DNA from 2 places in the Bacillus kalamii genome. Region 1 is predicted to be linked to the other one. Evidence: a T-box and tRNA genes for the amino acid it is inferred to sense, from the RefSeq annotation. Region 1 holds a T-box; the other holds one or more tRNA genes.
The links. The T-box of region 1 lies ahead of ileS (isoleucine--tRNA ligase). A T-box ahead of a tRNA ligase gene usually reads a tRNA of that ligase, here a tRNA-Ile.
Positions count from the first base shown of each region.

Region 2: it encodes a tRNA-Ile, which carries the amino acid that the T-box ahead of ileS (isoleucine--tRNA ligase) is inferred to sense. The anticodon was not compared.

Region 1 covers NZ_JBDFMI010000001.1:2,094,194-2,097,445, reverse strand. The annotation lists gene ileS (isoleucine--tRNA ligase) at 1-1,326, opposite strand, end outside; T-box leader at 1,384-1,621, opposite strand; gene ABC357_RS10440 (YhfM domain-containing protein) at 1,913-2,287, shown strand; gene ABC357_RS10435 (hypothetical protein) at 2,481-2,885, opposite strand; gene ABC357_RS10430 (penicillin acylase family protein) at 3,102-3,252, shown strand, end outside.
Region 2 covers NZ_JBDFMI010000001.1:350,472-353,723, reverse strand. The annotation lists gene ABC357_RS01900 (TraR/DksA C4-type zinc finger protein) at 170-910, shown strand; gene ABC357_RS01895 (nucleotidyltransferase family protein) at 958-1,557, opposite strand; tRNA gene ABC357_RS01890 (tRNA-Glu) at 1,809-1,880, opposite strand; tRNA gene ABC357_RS01885 (tRNA-Ser) at 1,885-1,975, opposite strand; tRNA gene ABC357_RS01880 (tRNA-Asn) at 1,988-2,062, opposite strand; tRNA gene ABC357_RS01875 (tRNA-Ile) at 2,064-2,140, opposite strand; tRNA gene ABC357_RS01870 (tRNA-Gly) at 2,147-2,220, opposite strand; tRNA gene ABC357_RS01865 (tRNA-His) at 2,228-2,303, opposite strand; tRNA gene ABC357_RS01860 (tRNA-Phe) at 2,321-2,396, opposite strand; tRNA gene ABC357_RS01855 (tRNA-Asp) at 2,482-2,557, opposite strand; tRNA gene ABC357_RS01850 (tRNA-Met) at 2,565-2,638, opposite strand; tRNA gene ABC357_RS01845 (tRNA-Ser) at 2,669-2,761, opposite strand; tRNA gene ABC357_RS01840 (tRNA-Ile) at 2,779-2,855, opposite strand; tRNA gene ABC357_RS01835 (tRNA-Met) at 2,862-2,938, opposite strand; tRNA gene ABC357_RS01830 (tRNA-Ala) at 2,968-3,043, opposite strand; tRNA gene ABC357_RS01825 (tRNA-Pro) at 3,057-3,133, opposite strand; tRNA gene ABC357_RS01820 (tRNA-Arg) at 3,139-3,215, opposite strand; tRNA gene ABC357_RS01815 (tRNA-Leu) at 3,240-3,252, opposite strand, start outside.

The DNA.
Region 1 (3,252 bases):
ATTACGGCTGATATTCCAATCGACTACATGTTCAAGGAAATTTCCAAACCGGCCTTCTTTAATATGCTCCGGATACCATTTAACCTTTTCGTTATTTTCAATTAGTTTCTTTTTTAATAATGACATTTTAATAAACCAGCTATCTGTTGCATAATAAAGTAGCGGTGAATCACAGCGCCAGCAATGCGGATAGCTATGAGTATATTTTTCTTTATGGAACAATAATTTTGATGCTGCTAGTAGCTTAATGATTTCTACATCACAATCTTTGACAAACCGTCCTGCTAAATCTGTTACCGCTTCCGTATAACGGCCCTGTTGATTAACAACATGAATGAATGATAGTCCATTTTGTTGGACAGTCCGATAGTCATCTTCACCATAAGCCGGGGCAATGTGGACAATCCCAGTACCACTTGTTTCTGTTACATAGTCGGCCATGACAACAATATGTCCTTTTTCTACATTTACATAATCGAACGGAGGATGATAGGCAGCACCTTCAAATTCTTTTCCCTTATGTTCACTCAATATGTTCGCTTTGACGGCAACCACTTTTGTCATCAGAGATTTTGCCACAATATAAATGTCTCCATCAAGTTCGGCCTTTACATACGTTATATCTGCATGCATTGCAAGGGCGACATTAGCTGGCAATGTCCATGGGGTGGTGGTCCAACCGAGGAAATATTCATCTTTATCTGTACGTTTAAATGTAACCGTAGCGGATAAGTCTTTTACATCTTTATAACCTTGTGCTACTTCATGTGAGCTTAGAGATGTTTGACAGCTAGGGCAGTAGGGAGATACACGATGCCCTTTATAGAGTAGTGTATCTTGATGCACTTTACGTAAAATGTTCCATACACTTTCAATATACCCATTGCTTAAGGTTAAAAATGGATGATCCATATCCACCCAATAACCAAGTTCTTTAGTAAAGGAACGCCATATTTTTTCATATGTGAAAACGCTTTCCTTGCATTTTTCAATAAATGGTTCTATTCCATAATTTTCTATTTCTTGTTTACCTGAAATCCCAAGTTGTTTTTCCACGCCTAACTCTACTGGTAAACCATGTGTATCCCAACCGGCTTTTCGTTCAACGAGAAACCCTTGCATCGTTTTGTAGCGAGCAACTACATCTTTAATCGTTCTTCCTAAAGCATGGCCTACATGAGGCAAGCCATTAGCCGTGGGTGGCCCTTCATAAAATACAAATGGTGTATGTTCATGACGATTTTCAATGGATTTTTCAAAGATATTTGCTTTTTCCCAAAACATGCGAATCCTTTGTTCTCGTTGTTGTATGGTTTCTTTTTTCATTGCATCCATTCCTCCTATACTATTTGTATAAAAGGCATACAAAAAACCCCGTCCCTTACTTGGGACGGGGTTAACCGCGATACCACCCTAATTCTATTGAATCCGATCCAATAGCACTTAGCAACGTACAATCATACGTGTTCTTTTTAACGGTAGACACCCGGGTTCGCTTACTGATTTCAGCTAACCTTCTCAGAGAGGATTTTCATGTAGCGCTTGAACACTGACTTTCACCGAACTGTCAGCTCTCTGGAGAACAAGGCGAAACACTACTCTTTCTCATCAACGAATTTGTATGCTTTTATTGCTCCAAATATTAACAAAATACGAAATTGTTGTCAATAATAAAAAATGATATTTCAGAAAGTACTGCAATTATCAACTTTCACTATGCAAAGGAAAATTTATATTATTCTTGCCCAAATGGAAGATGAAGGTTCTATAGTTGTATTTTTATGTATAAAAGGAAATCAATTTAATTAGGGTAAATTCAAATGATTTAAAAGGATTATTTCCGAATGGACAGAATATATTCTTTTAAGAATGTATCACAAAATTATAAGCTGAAGTGTCGTTAGGGGGCAATATGAAAAAAGCAATAATTCTACTGGTTGCTCTGATTATCGGAGGATTCGTTACCTATAATCATTTTTACAACGGCTTTTCCAATATTGATCAAATAACCATAAAAAATACAAAAGAAGAAAATGAAAAACCAATAATCATCTCAGATAAAGGAGAAATTAAAAAGATTACACGTATCCTTAATAGAGCAGAATCTTCAAATGAGAGGTATAAGTTTGTAAATAAAGAGGATTTTGAACTCACTATACTATACCGAAATAATCGTGAAGAAACATTCTTTGTTCATGCATATTTTAGAGGTGATAAAACGTTATTATATGGTGAACATTCTTATTTTATTAGGCAAACATATAATAAGATGCTGAGAATTGAATAACATCAGAAAGGGAGAGCGGAAAAACGCTTTCCCTTTCTGATGTTTTTATATGTATATCCTTCAATGATCAGTACAATGAACCCCTTTTTTAGTGGTTTGTCCTTTATCAAGCAGCTAGATTTCGAGAAGAAAAAAATCCCCTTTGTTAGTCGGGTATCCAACAAGGGGACTTGCTTTTTCTATCCAATTTGGTTTATAAAGAGATTTCGTTTTTTTCCGGCAATCCGTAGTACACCATATAATGGGCGATACTCTCCGTTTTCACATACTGTGCAAACTTCACAGAAGATAGAGGGTCTGATTCAATATATACTTCTTTTGCCTCTCTCAATAAAGCTTTTGCCTCTGTGCCATTCATCATTCTGCTATCGCCTTTTTGTGCCCGGATACTGGCACGTTTAATTTTTTTTCCATCGATGAAGTGAATATCGATATAAAGGAATTTCCAGTTGAGCGAAACATGAATCCGTTTTTCAATGCGGTCGATTTCCTCCTCAATAAGCTGTTTCGTGATGCCATTTTGCACCCTCTCTAGATCCTCTTTCAAAAGGTCAATTTGATGAAGCATTTCTTCGTGTTCAGTAACTGTTGTTGTCATGTAAATCTCCCTTTGTTAGCGTATATTGTCCATATTTGATACCTAAAAGTATACACTCGTTCACAAATAGTCTCAAAAGATAGGCGTTGGAATTTGTATTTTTGCAAAGTATTGAACGAATTAGTAAAAAAAAAGATAACGAAAGTAGGGAATTATCGCCTCAAGTCGAATTAAGTAGGGAGTGACCTTATTGTTCAGACAGAAAGGGGAAAAGAAATGGAGACAGTGTTAACAAAACAGCGGCCGAAGCGTAAAGCGAAAAAAATAATTCTATGGGCGATTGCTGTCCTTATTATTTTAATCATTGCCGGACTCATAGCGGCTAATCTCTTTTTAGCTAAAGGAATGCCCAAGACCGAAGGAAATA
Region 2 (3,252 bases), 1.7 Mb from region 1:
TCTATTTTACACTGAACCCTCTATCTTTTCACCGAAAAAGATTGCAGTAACTTTTGTCATTTCATAGAGCTCCCATTATAGCTGCCATTGTTTCATTACAGTTTAACCGGGTATAGAAAAAGAACAAAATGCGGCAATGAATTAAACACAATCCAATAGGAGGTTCACTATGATTACTACAAAACAATGCCAAAAATTAAAAGAACAATTAGTACAAATGAAAAAAGACTCACAGCATGTGATCAACAATAATAACCCAACAGATGATGTCAGCCTTAGCGATACGGTAGACGAACTCTCATCTTATGATAACCACCCTGCCGATTTAGGGACAGAACTTGCCGACCGTGAAAAAAATTATGCCTTGGACGACCATATGTCTACCGAGATAGATAACATCAATGAAGCTCTGCAAGCCATTGAAGAAGGGACATATGGCAAATGTAAAACATGCGGCATCGATATTCCATATGAACGGCTAGAGGCGATCCCCTATACACTTTATTGTGTCAAACATACACCTAGCCAATCCAAAGAGACTGACCGGCCCGTTGAAGAAGAAATCTTATCGCCCATAGAGCCGAATTCCTTCGAAACAAAGCATGATCCTAGAATCAATGACGACATTGACAGCTTCAAGGAAGTAGCTAACTATGGAACTTCCGAAACTCCCGCCGATTTCCAGACGCCTAAGGATTCCTACGATGACATTTATAGCGAAGAAAAGGAAGGCAGTACAGAACCCTATGAATCGTTTACAGCTACTGATATAAAAGGAAACGACGCCAAAACATATGAATCAGAAGAATTTAAGAAATATGAAGAAAAATTGGATGAAGAACATCTTGAATCACCGCTAGGGGATATCCCTTATAAAAAGAGAGATAGCTATACTGGAGAAGAAAAGTGAATACGTAATAAGATCCCGGATATAAAACAGCCGGGATCTCTTTTAATTTATCTATTATGCTGATCAGCAAAAGGTGAAGCAATATCAGCATATATGACTTTTTCCCATGTTAGTGACCAATTCTTTACTTTTTTTCTTCTATTATAGACCTTCCAGACGTGGGCATTTTCAAGGGCTATAGGAGTTGGTCTTACAATCATATTCAACAGATCGTCCCATCCATGGGGAGCCGACAATACAAGGTTACCCCTATTATCCAGAGTAGCACCCGCTGCAGTAACCGTTTCTGGAAATTTCGCTATCGCATCCATAGATGAATGATAAGGTTCATCATGATTGACCTTATGCATTCTGGCCTGATTTTTCACACTCCATGGGATATTAGGTTTCCATTGAATTAGTTGTTCTTCATAATACAGCTCATGCTCTTTCTCTGTATGGACCCGATCAAAATAAACGACATCGACATCTCCTAGCGGTGACGACACCGTTTTACCATGAAGAGTGTCCCATATTTTATTCCGGATAAACCCGGCGCATATCCACCAATCTGGCAACTTCAATTGTTGAACAGTCTGTAAAATATCCATCATCCACTGGTCTCTACTAATCAATTGTTCAATATTTTGCTCTGATTGAATCATCATTGAACTCTCCTTTGCTCTCTTCTCAATAGGAAATACTATTTATTCATGAAATTAACTGGATCTGCCCTGGCTAACCAAAAGCCTATCTTTTGAAACCGTTGTTGCTCGCTTATATGTATTATGTTTATTCTTCCTGCCATTACGACTACTGAAAAAGATCGTATACATCTGAATAGTTTGTTCTATTCAGATTCATATACCAGAAGACAACAAAAAAAACATGCAATTTCTAGTTGCATGTTTTCTATAGATGACCCGTACGGGATTCGAACCCGTGTTACCGCCGTGAAAGGGCGGTGTCTTAACCGCTTGACCAACGGGCCAATATGGCGGAGAAGGAGGGATTTGAACCCTCGCGCCGCTTACGCGACCTACACCCTTAGCAGGGGCGCCTCTTCAGCCTCTTGAGTACTTCCCCACAATATAAAAATGGCTCCGCAGGTAGGATTCGAACCTACGACCGCTCGGTTAACAGCCGAGTGCTCTACCACTGAGCTACTGCGGAATGGTGGGCCTAAGTGGACTCGAACCACCGACCTCACGCTTATCAGGCGTGCGCTCTAACCAGCTGAGCTATAGGCCCATTCTTTGGAGCGGGTGAAGGGAATCGAACCCTCATCATCAGCTTGGAAGGCTGAGGTTTTACCACTAAACTACACCCGCATATATATGGGGCGACTGATGGGAATCGAACCCACGAATGTCGGAACCACAATCCGATGCGTTAACCACTTCGCCACAATCGCCGTTATATTTAAAAATATGGTGGCTCAGGACGGAATCGAACCGCCGACACAAGGATTTTCAGTCCTTTGCTCTACCGACTGAGCTACTGAGCCATTAGTATATTAAGGATCTGCATGAGCAGATTTCAGCATCCTTCATCTAGTATGTAGAAGGATTTGCCATTCTACCATGTAAGAATGGCGGTCCCGACGGGAATCGAACCCGCGATCTCCTGCGTGACAGGCAGGCATGTTAACCGCTACACCACGGGACCTTTCTGATTGCGGGGACAGGATTTGAACCTGCGACCTTCGGGTTATGAGCCCGACGAGCTACCAGACTGCTCCACCCCGCGACGGTAATAATGTTGATTTCTTTTAAAAAATGGAGGAGGTAGAGGGATTCGAACCCCCGCGAGCCGTTAAGCCCCTGTCGGTTTTCAAGACCGATCCCTTCAGCCGAACTTGGGTATACCTCCGCATAAAAGAAATAATATGGTGGACCTTGTAGGACTCGAACCTACGACCGGACGGTTATGAGCCGTCTGCTCTAACCAGCTGAGCTAAAGGTCCTTATTTTGGTAGCGGCGGAGGGGATCGAACCCCCGACCTCACGGGTATGAACCGTACGCTCTAGCCAGCTGAGCTACACCGCCAAAATAGATAAGGATTATATAATATTAAATGGTGGAGCCTAGCGGGATCGAACCGCTGACCTCCTGCGTGCAAGGCAGGCGCTCTCCCAGCTGAGCTAAGGCCCCAATTAATATGTAATGGTCGGGAAGACAGGATTCGAACCTGCGACCCCTTGGTCCCAAACCAAGTGCTCTACCAAGCTGAGCTACTTCCCGAAATATGGCGCGCCCGAAAGGAGTCGAACCCATAACCTTCTGATCCGTAGTCAGACGCTCTATCCAATTGAGCTACGGGCGCATATTTCACATATAATATAATAAATGGTGCCGAGGAC